DNA from 2 places in the Peribacillus sp. NPDC097675 genome. Region 2 is predicted to be linked to the other one. Evidence: riboswitches for the same ligand, from Rfam matches in the RefSeq annotation. Region 2 holds a riboswitch; the other holds the start of a gene.
What was found. Region 2 has a riboswitch for cyclic di-AMP ahead of ACQKL5_RS13910 (TrkH family potassium uptake protein). Riboswitches for the same ligand answer to the same signal wherever they lie in the genome.

Region 1 (3,883 bases), on a different contig from region 2:
GCTTTTATATCGGGTAATATATATTTGATTGAAAAAAAAGACAGTAAGGTTGAACGAACTGTTTTTACGGAAAATTGGGTAAAGGTTAAAAAAGAAACTATAACTGAATCTTTTCGAACGAAGGGTATCTTAAAACCGGCAGAAGAGTTTGATGTCTATTTTGATTCAAAGAACAATGATTTTCAGAAGTTTCTAGTTCGCGAAGGGGACGAGGTAACGGCTGGAACATCGCTATTTGAATACACCACAACCAAACTTGACGCTTTAAAGGATAATTTAGAAGCGGAAAAAGCAGCGGCTCAAGGAGAAATTACTGGGATTGACGAGTACATAAAAAAATTAAATGCTTATCAAAGCAGTCTGACACTTGATACGAATAAAACGGTTATTGATGAAACGGTTGAAAAGAATTTGAATATCGACATCACCACGTCTTCCTCGGATTTAATTAAAAGTAATATTGAGCAAGAAAAGTACAAGCAGGAACTTGAAAAAAGTAGCCTGAAGGAAAAAGTGGTCATGCTAGATGCTCAATTAAGTTCTATTGAGGTACAAACGAATGCTGTCGAGACGACAAGTCAGGCGGACGGTACAGTGAAAAACATCAATAAGAATTTGTCGAACCCGATTATTTCAATCGCTTCTTCAGAAATGGCTATTGAAGGAACCTTTACTGAAGAACAGTTAAAGAAGGCAACGGTGGGAATGGAGTTAAAGGCAATTTCTCCTGATTTGAATAAGAATTTGGCTGGAACAATAAGTCGTATACATTCTTATCCAAAAGAGGAGCCCAATCTTAATGAAGAAAATAGATATCCATTCCAGGCGAATATCGTGAAAGATCCGGAAGTGACTGAACCGTTATTAGCCGGTTCAAAGGTTGACCTTACGGTGATAACGAATGTGAAGGCGGGAGTGCCGGTCGTACCCACAATAGCGGTACATGATGGCAAGCAGCCACATGTTTATGCATTAACCAATAAAGGATATGTGAATCGTCAATACCTTACAAAAGGGGCTCAGGCAAAAGGGAAGCAGGAAATCCTTAAAGGTCCAACAGTTGGCGATGTCATTTTGCTAGATCCAAAAAAGGTAGTGAAAAACCACTCGCATTTCATTACACCGCTTCGTATCGAAAAAATAAATTCCGGAACTTTTAAGAAATTATCCACCCGGGAGAAAATTAGATACATTTTACTAGGAATTTTGGAAAAATAATTCATATTGATCTGAAATTAGTTATTAACCTTTTTTGTCCTTAAACTAATTACCTATTTAAACAATAAGTGTAAACTAAAATAGCTCTTAATATTCAGAATTTATCAATGTGTATCAAGGCTTGGATATCAAAATATATTTACAGATTTATATTTTTAGTATAATATTTTAATATAAGTTAGTTCGCTTAATCTTATAAAAAAGAACGGGGGAACCATTTTTGCGGATTAATCCGCTAGGGGTGAATTCAGAGATGAAAGGGCCATTGTGTTTCCGATTCCTAACCCGACAGCTAACCCCGTAAGCGTCTTCGAGGGAACATGTGTGAATAACACGCGAAAAGGGAAAATGACACGTAGTGTGTCTTTTTTTTAAGCGTAAGGATAGAAGTTTTTCAATATACAGAAAAATTTTTTTCTTTTTATTAGTATCTTGTTTCCCTTACCGAGACAAATGTTTTTACATCAAAGACTATATGGAAGGTGAGGAAATTAAATGAAGAAATTCAAAACGAGTTTAGCTACTCAAATTTTTGCTGGCTTAATTCTAGGGATTATCGTAGGTGCTATATTTTATGGAAGCGAGACAGCCCAAGGCTATCTACAACCATTAGGCGATATCTTCTTACGGATGATAAAAATGATCGTCGTTCCAATTATCGTTTCTAGCCTTATTGTTGCAGTTGCAGGTGTGGGCGATTTAAAATCAGTAGGGAAATTAGGTGCGAAGTCACTATCCTACTTTATAGTAGTAACACTAGTTGCAATTGGCGTAGGCTTATTATCAGCTAACATTATTCAGCCTGGTGCAGGCGTGGACATGGGGAATCTAGAACAAACTGATATTTCTACCTATGTTGATACAGCTGAATCTAAGGAACATGAATCTTTTATAGACACAATTGTTCATATTGTACCATCTAATCCGATCAAAGCAATGGTAGAAGGCGATATGCTTGCCATCATCTTCTTCTCAGTCTTGTTTGGACTAAGCATTGCAGCCATCGGTGAAAAGGGAGAACCAGTTTTCCGTTTCTTCCAAGGTGCGGCGGAAGGCATGTTCAACTTAACGAATATGGTTATGAAATTTGCTCCAATCGGGGTGTTTGCACTAATCGGTGTGACAATTTCTAAATTCGGATTATCATCCTTAATTCCATTAGGGAAATTAGCCCTTTCTGTTTACGGGACAATGATTTTCTTCGTGATTGTCATTCTTGGGCTGATTGCAAAATTCGTCGGCTTCAGTATCTTTAAGTTAATTGGGATTTTAAAAGAAGAATTAATTTTAGCATTTTCTACAGCAAGTTCTGAAGCAGTTCTTCCAAGAATCATGGAGAAGATGGAGAAAGCGGGATGTCCTAAGCATATTACATCCTTTGTTATTCCAACGGGTTATTCTTTCAACCTAGATGGTTCTACATTATATCAAGCTTTAGCTGCAATTTTCATTGCTCAAATGTATGGCATAGACCTAAGCGCTTATGAGCAAATTACGCTAATGTTAGTGTTAATGATTACCTCTAAAGGGATTGCCGGTGTACCAGGCGTATCATTCGTCGTGCTTTTAGCGACATTGGGAAGTGTCGGTATCCCAATTGAAGGACTAGCATTCATTGCAGGTATTGACCGTATTCTTGATATGGGTCGTACAGTGGTTAACGTTATCGGTAACTCTCTTGCGGCGATTGTCATTTCTAAGTGGGAAGGTCAATTTAACCCACCAGCAGAAAATGATAAACTCGAACAAGCTTCATAATATGGTTAAAACTCCAGGGTGAAAACACTCTGGAGTTTTTTATTTGCAAAAGGCCATTGAAGTTGGAATAATCATCTTTCATATACTACAATTTGGTTCTTTTATCTCCTGTCTAGTTCCTTTAATGTATAAATACATTGGGAAGTTAATATCTGGCTGTTTTCTTATTATAGAGGGATTTGTAATTCTATATACTATAACCTTCGTGAATAATGAAAAGTTTGATAAAATATAATCAATGATGAAAGGGTCGGGGGGAATGTGAATATGAAAAATGAAGGCAATGACATCTTATATATGCATATGCAGGCTTCCGAACGATTTATCCTTTTTAACGGCCTTACTTTTCGGGAATTTTTTTATTCCCTGCCAAATGGCATGAATTCCATCTTATTATTGAAACATCAATATGATGGTGGGGAGTACAATTTAAATGTCTTGCTTGAGAGCGTGTCATCCGAAAACATGACTAAGCTTTTAAAAGAGGATGTCCGTGCATATGGTGATTTCTGTTGGATTGACTTTGAAGAAGCAGATAGTCTAGAAGAAGTGGATGGAAGGGAATTAGCAGAACTCCTATATCTAGGGCATACCAAAAATCATTTAGATCATCCTCCTTTCTTTCGTAAATTGAATAACCAATTTGTATACTTAGCCCAGGACGATGGATGGTTTAATAAAGTTTACTTTCGTTCGATCTCGACGTACTATAAGATGCTGGGAAACTTGCTTCCTTCAAAACTAGAATCATTGAAGGTGGAAAGATCGTGGTTAGGAATGAGGAAGAAGAAAGATTTGCCGACAATACCTTTAGAAGTTATTTCTTCTCTTGCTCCTATTTTGGCGGAAGGTGTCGTTTTTTCTTTTAGACATGTCAAGTATACAAGGGCAAAAATAGAGATCCCAG
Region 2 (3,883 bases):
TTCACAGCCATTATGGTCTTCTTGGTTGGCGATGGCGGTATGGTGTTAAACATCCCAATCTTATTAACACAAACGATTGCGAATGGTGCTACGATTTCACGTGATATGATGTACGCACCTTATGAATGGATGAGCCACATTTCACCAATGTACTACTCAGTGCAAGCATATTTTGCCAACCTTTATGGCAGCATTAGCCCGGCTCCATTCATTTGGTCCATGGTCGCTGTCGGTCTAGGTGCGATGCTCATCAATATTCTCATCGTCGCATTCGTTCACAAAAAGGTGCCTGTGGAAAACCAAGTAACACAACCTGAAAAGGAAACTGCACAGACTGCTTAATGTCCGTTTAGTTTGCTATAATAAGGATAATTCTTTTTTGAAGGAGCTAAATGATGCCCATTCAAGTTTTCATATTGAGCAAACTGATGGAGGATAACAATTATCCTTATAAGTTAAAAAAGCAACTTTCTGATCCCATACCCTTCGATCAACTAGGTGGGCTGACAGAAAGTAAACTGTATTATCATTTTGATTCGTTAGTCAAACAAGGCTTAATCGAGATAGTGGAAATCATAAAAGAAGAACATCGACCAGATAAACAAGTATTCGGTATTACGGCTAAAGGTCGCGAAGAACTACCGAATAAAATCTATAAGATGTTTGAAAATGCAGGTTCCATCGGTGAGACGGTCGTAGGTTTAGCAAACATCAAGTATGTAGACCGTGATAAGGTAGTCGAAATCCTGAAAAACAACAAAAAGAAGCTAATTGCAAAGTGGGAGCTAATTGCGGATTTCGAAAAACAGATGAAGATGAAAAAAGATCAAGATAAAGATAAGCTTGTGGACTATTTAGGTGAATACTTTTCTTCCAGAACAGATCACACCATATCCTGGCTTGAGGAGTTAATCGGACGGATTCAACAAGGGGAAATTTAAAGAATACATTCAATAAAAAACTGCACGCTCCATTGTTAGGTGTCTCTAACAATGAGCGTGCAGTTTTTTTATGTGTACCATCGCGGCATTTCTCACATTCGTGACTTCAAGGAAGAAATACCCTTTCTTTCAATAAGTAAATTCCCTTTAACCTGTTAAGATATCTTCGCTTGGATATCTGATTATTTCTTGGTTAGGTTTTGCTAGAGAAAAGGCTAATGTTAAAGGACCTAATTTGCCTAGAAACATGATAAATACGATGATGATTTTACCTAAATCCGAAAGGTCTGCAGTGATTCCCATAGACAAACCCACTGTTCCAAAAGCTGAAATCACTTCAAATAATATTTTTAGAAACGGCTCTGGCTCTGTAATATTTAAAATGAATGTACTTAAGAAAATAAATAAAATACTTATTGTAGTTATAGCAAGGGACCGGACAATTACGGTTTCCTTTATTGCCCTATTTCCTATGGTGATCTGCCTTTTGTCACTCAAAAAGGTTAAGACTGACAAAATAATCACCAAAAACGTTGTAAGCTTGATTCCCCCACCCGTTGAGGCGCTCCCAGCCCCGACGAACATTAATAGCAACATGAATGTAATCGTTGCTTCATGTAAATTGCCAATATCGAGGGTATTGAATCCAGCCGTTCGCGTAGTTACTGCTTGGAAGTACGATGCCCAAAGCTTGTCACCTAATGAAGACATTGTCCCGAACGTATTAGGATTATGGTATTCCATAGAGAAAACGACAAGCATAGCCAAAACATTCAGAACAAAAGTACCAACCAGCATCAGTTTTGAGTGGAGACTTAATTTCTTGAAGCTACGTTTATCCCAGATATCGTATAAAACAGTAAAACCTATTCCCCCTAGGATAAACAGAAACGATATCGCAAGGTTTACTATTGGATCACCTACGTACCCCATCAAGTTGTCAGACCATATAGAGAATCCGGCATTATTAAAAGCGGATATGGAGTGGAAAAAGCTATAATACATCCCTTTTCCCCATCCGTACTCCGGAACCCACCTTATAGCCAAGATCAACATGGCAATGATTTCAATAGTAAAGGAGTATAAAAATAGATTTTTAACTAATTTGATGACCCCTCCTAGAGCCGTCTGATTTAAAGCCTGTTGAATAATTAACCTTCCTTTAAACCCTATCTTCTTTCCTAACACCATGAAAATAAGCACGGCAAAAGACATAATTCCCAGGCCACCAACTTGTATAAGCATGAGAATCACTAATTGTCCGAAAGTGGTATAAGCCGTACCCGTATCCACTACAGCAAGACCTGTCACAGTCATAGCGGATGTTGAAGTGAAAAGGGCATCCGTCCAACTAACAAAGGTGGTTGTTGAAAAAGGCAATTTCAACAGAATTGTACCTAAAATGATAAAAAATAAAAATACAAGTACAAGTAGTTGAGAAGGATTGAACTGACGATATTTTAATTTCATACGAAACCCTTTCTCCTTTTAACGTCTCTATTAATCTTAATTTTTTTAAAAAGAAAATGACTAAAAAGCCAAACAAAAAAAGACCAAAAAGGGATGCCCCCCGTGGTCTACTGCATGATCACAAGTTTCACCATCCTCTCCTTAACGCTTACGAAGTTAGCTGTCGGATTCGGGTCAAGAAGTAACCCTACCTTCAAATGAAGGATTCACCCCAAGTAGCAAAAATTGGCTGCTACAAAATTGGTTTCCCCGTTCCATACGGATTCAGCGATCAAGATGATTGATTAATTTACAGCTATGTTACTCCTGTTTTTTGATGATGTAAACACTTTTATTGGATAGTTTTTCCTTAGGGTATATATGCATGATTCTTCGCACATCTCTATCCTTGATTTTAATGATTTTTTCTCTTTTTATCGTTTTAAAAAGAAAAAGTCATGACGGATTTTCTGCTTCTTTTTGTGTCACAAAAACTTCTGGATCCGAAAAGTAAACAACATAAAAATCCTATCAAAGAAGGCAAGACAAATGAAGAAACGGTTTTATTTTTTCCTTTTCACTCTTCCGAATAAACCTATTGCGACAGCTGTGCCAATGGCGACGGCAAACCAAGTAACTAAGCTCAATACATTCCCCTCCTATTTAAAGGTAATGGTACCTAATAGCTGGCATGGCACGATCATGATTTATATAAAAACCACTGAATGCACTCACCTATCTCTTCTCTTTTTTAACACAATCGATTCCCCTCTCCTTCTACCCTATTCCTTTCTAAAATTATTTTTTCAGACATGCTACTTTTTCCGTCTTAAGGTTTATATAGACAGTGAAGATTGTTCCGTTCGATACACACAACTTGAATCCTCGAAAGGTTCAGTCCAAACATACGGGAGGGATGATAATGGAATTGGAAACGTTACTAGATCAGGAATATAGCTCGGGGTTCAATCCTGATTTGGCCGAAACGATTGGCTTATCAAAGGCAGTGATGTTGGCACACCTCCACACCTTGATTGAGACATGCGGAGTGGAACGGGACGGGAGGGATTGGATCGTCCATACCTATCGCTACCGTTCTGGTCAGAGGCCACCATCAAGCGGACCATTCTCAGTCTTGAAAAAGACGGCTGCCTCGTTTCGGAAAATTACAACCCATCGAAGATGAACAAAACGAAATGGTACAGCATCTGTTATGAACAGTATATTGTCATGCGTGAAGATGAAGAAGCATTTTGGATGAATTACTAAACCCTGCCCTACTGATGAAGGCAGCCACAAAAGGAGACGAAACCGTATGATTTATGAAGAAACGTACCACTATTTATTGAAACATGTATCTTCCACAGAATTTGATACGTGTTTGTACTCCTTGCTGCATAGTGATTGGGATGGGGTCATTCAAAGTCCGCTTCATATGATGGCAAATGGCGTGGGCACTTCGGAAAAATACATGAAACAGATCGTCAGGAATT

Region 1: another riboswitch for cyclic di-AMP. It lies ahead of ACQKL5_RS20790 (cation:dicarboxylate symporter family transporter); the one in region 2 lies ahead of ACQKL5_RS13910 (TrkH family potassium uptake protein).

Annotation. Positions count from the first base shown of each region.
Region 1 covers NZ_JBNNSK010000021.1:3,293-7,175, forward strand. The annotation lists gene ACQKL5_RS20785 (efflux RND transporter periplasmic adaptor subunit) at 1-1,218, shown strand, start outside; cyclic di-AMP (ydaO/yuaA leader) riboswitch at 1,393-1,540, shown strand; gene ACQKL5_RS20790 (cation:dicarboxylate symporter family transporter) at 1,714-2,976, shown strand; gene ACQKL5_RS20795 (hypothetical protein) at 3,244-3,883, shown strand, end outside.
Region 2 covers NZ_JBNNSK010000008.1:219,344-223,226, reverse strand. The annotation lists gene ACQKL5_RS13920 (YhgE/Pip domain-containing protein) at 1-342, shown strand, start outside; gene ACQKL5_RS13915 (PadR family transcriptional regulator) at 396-941, shown strand; gene ACQKL5_RS13910 (TrkH family potassium uptake protein) at 1,089-2,411, opposite strand; cyclic di-AMP (ydaO/yuaA leader) riboswitch at 2,542-2,691, opposite strand; gene ACQKL5_RS13905 (hypothetical protein) at 3,313-3,576, shown strand; gene ACQKL5_RS13900 (hypothetical protein) at 3,706-3,883, shown strand, end outside.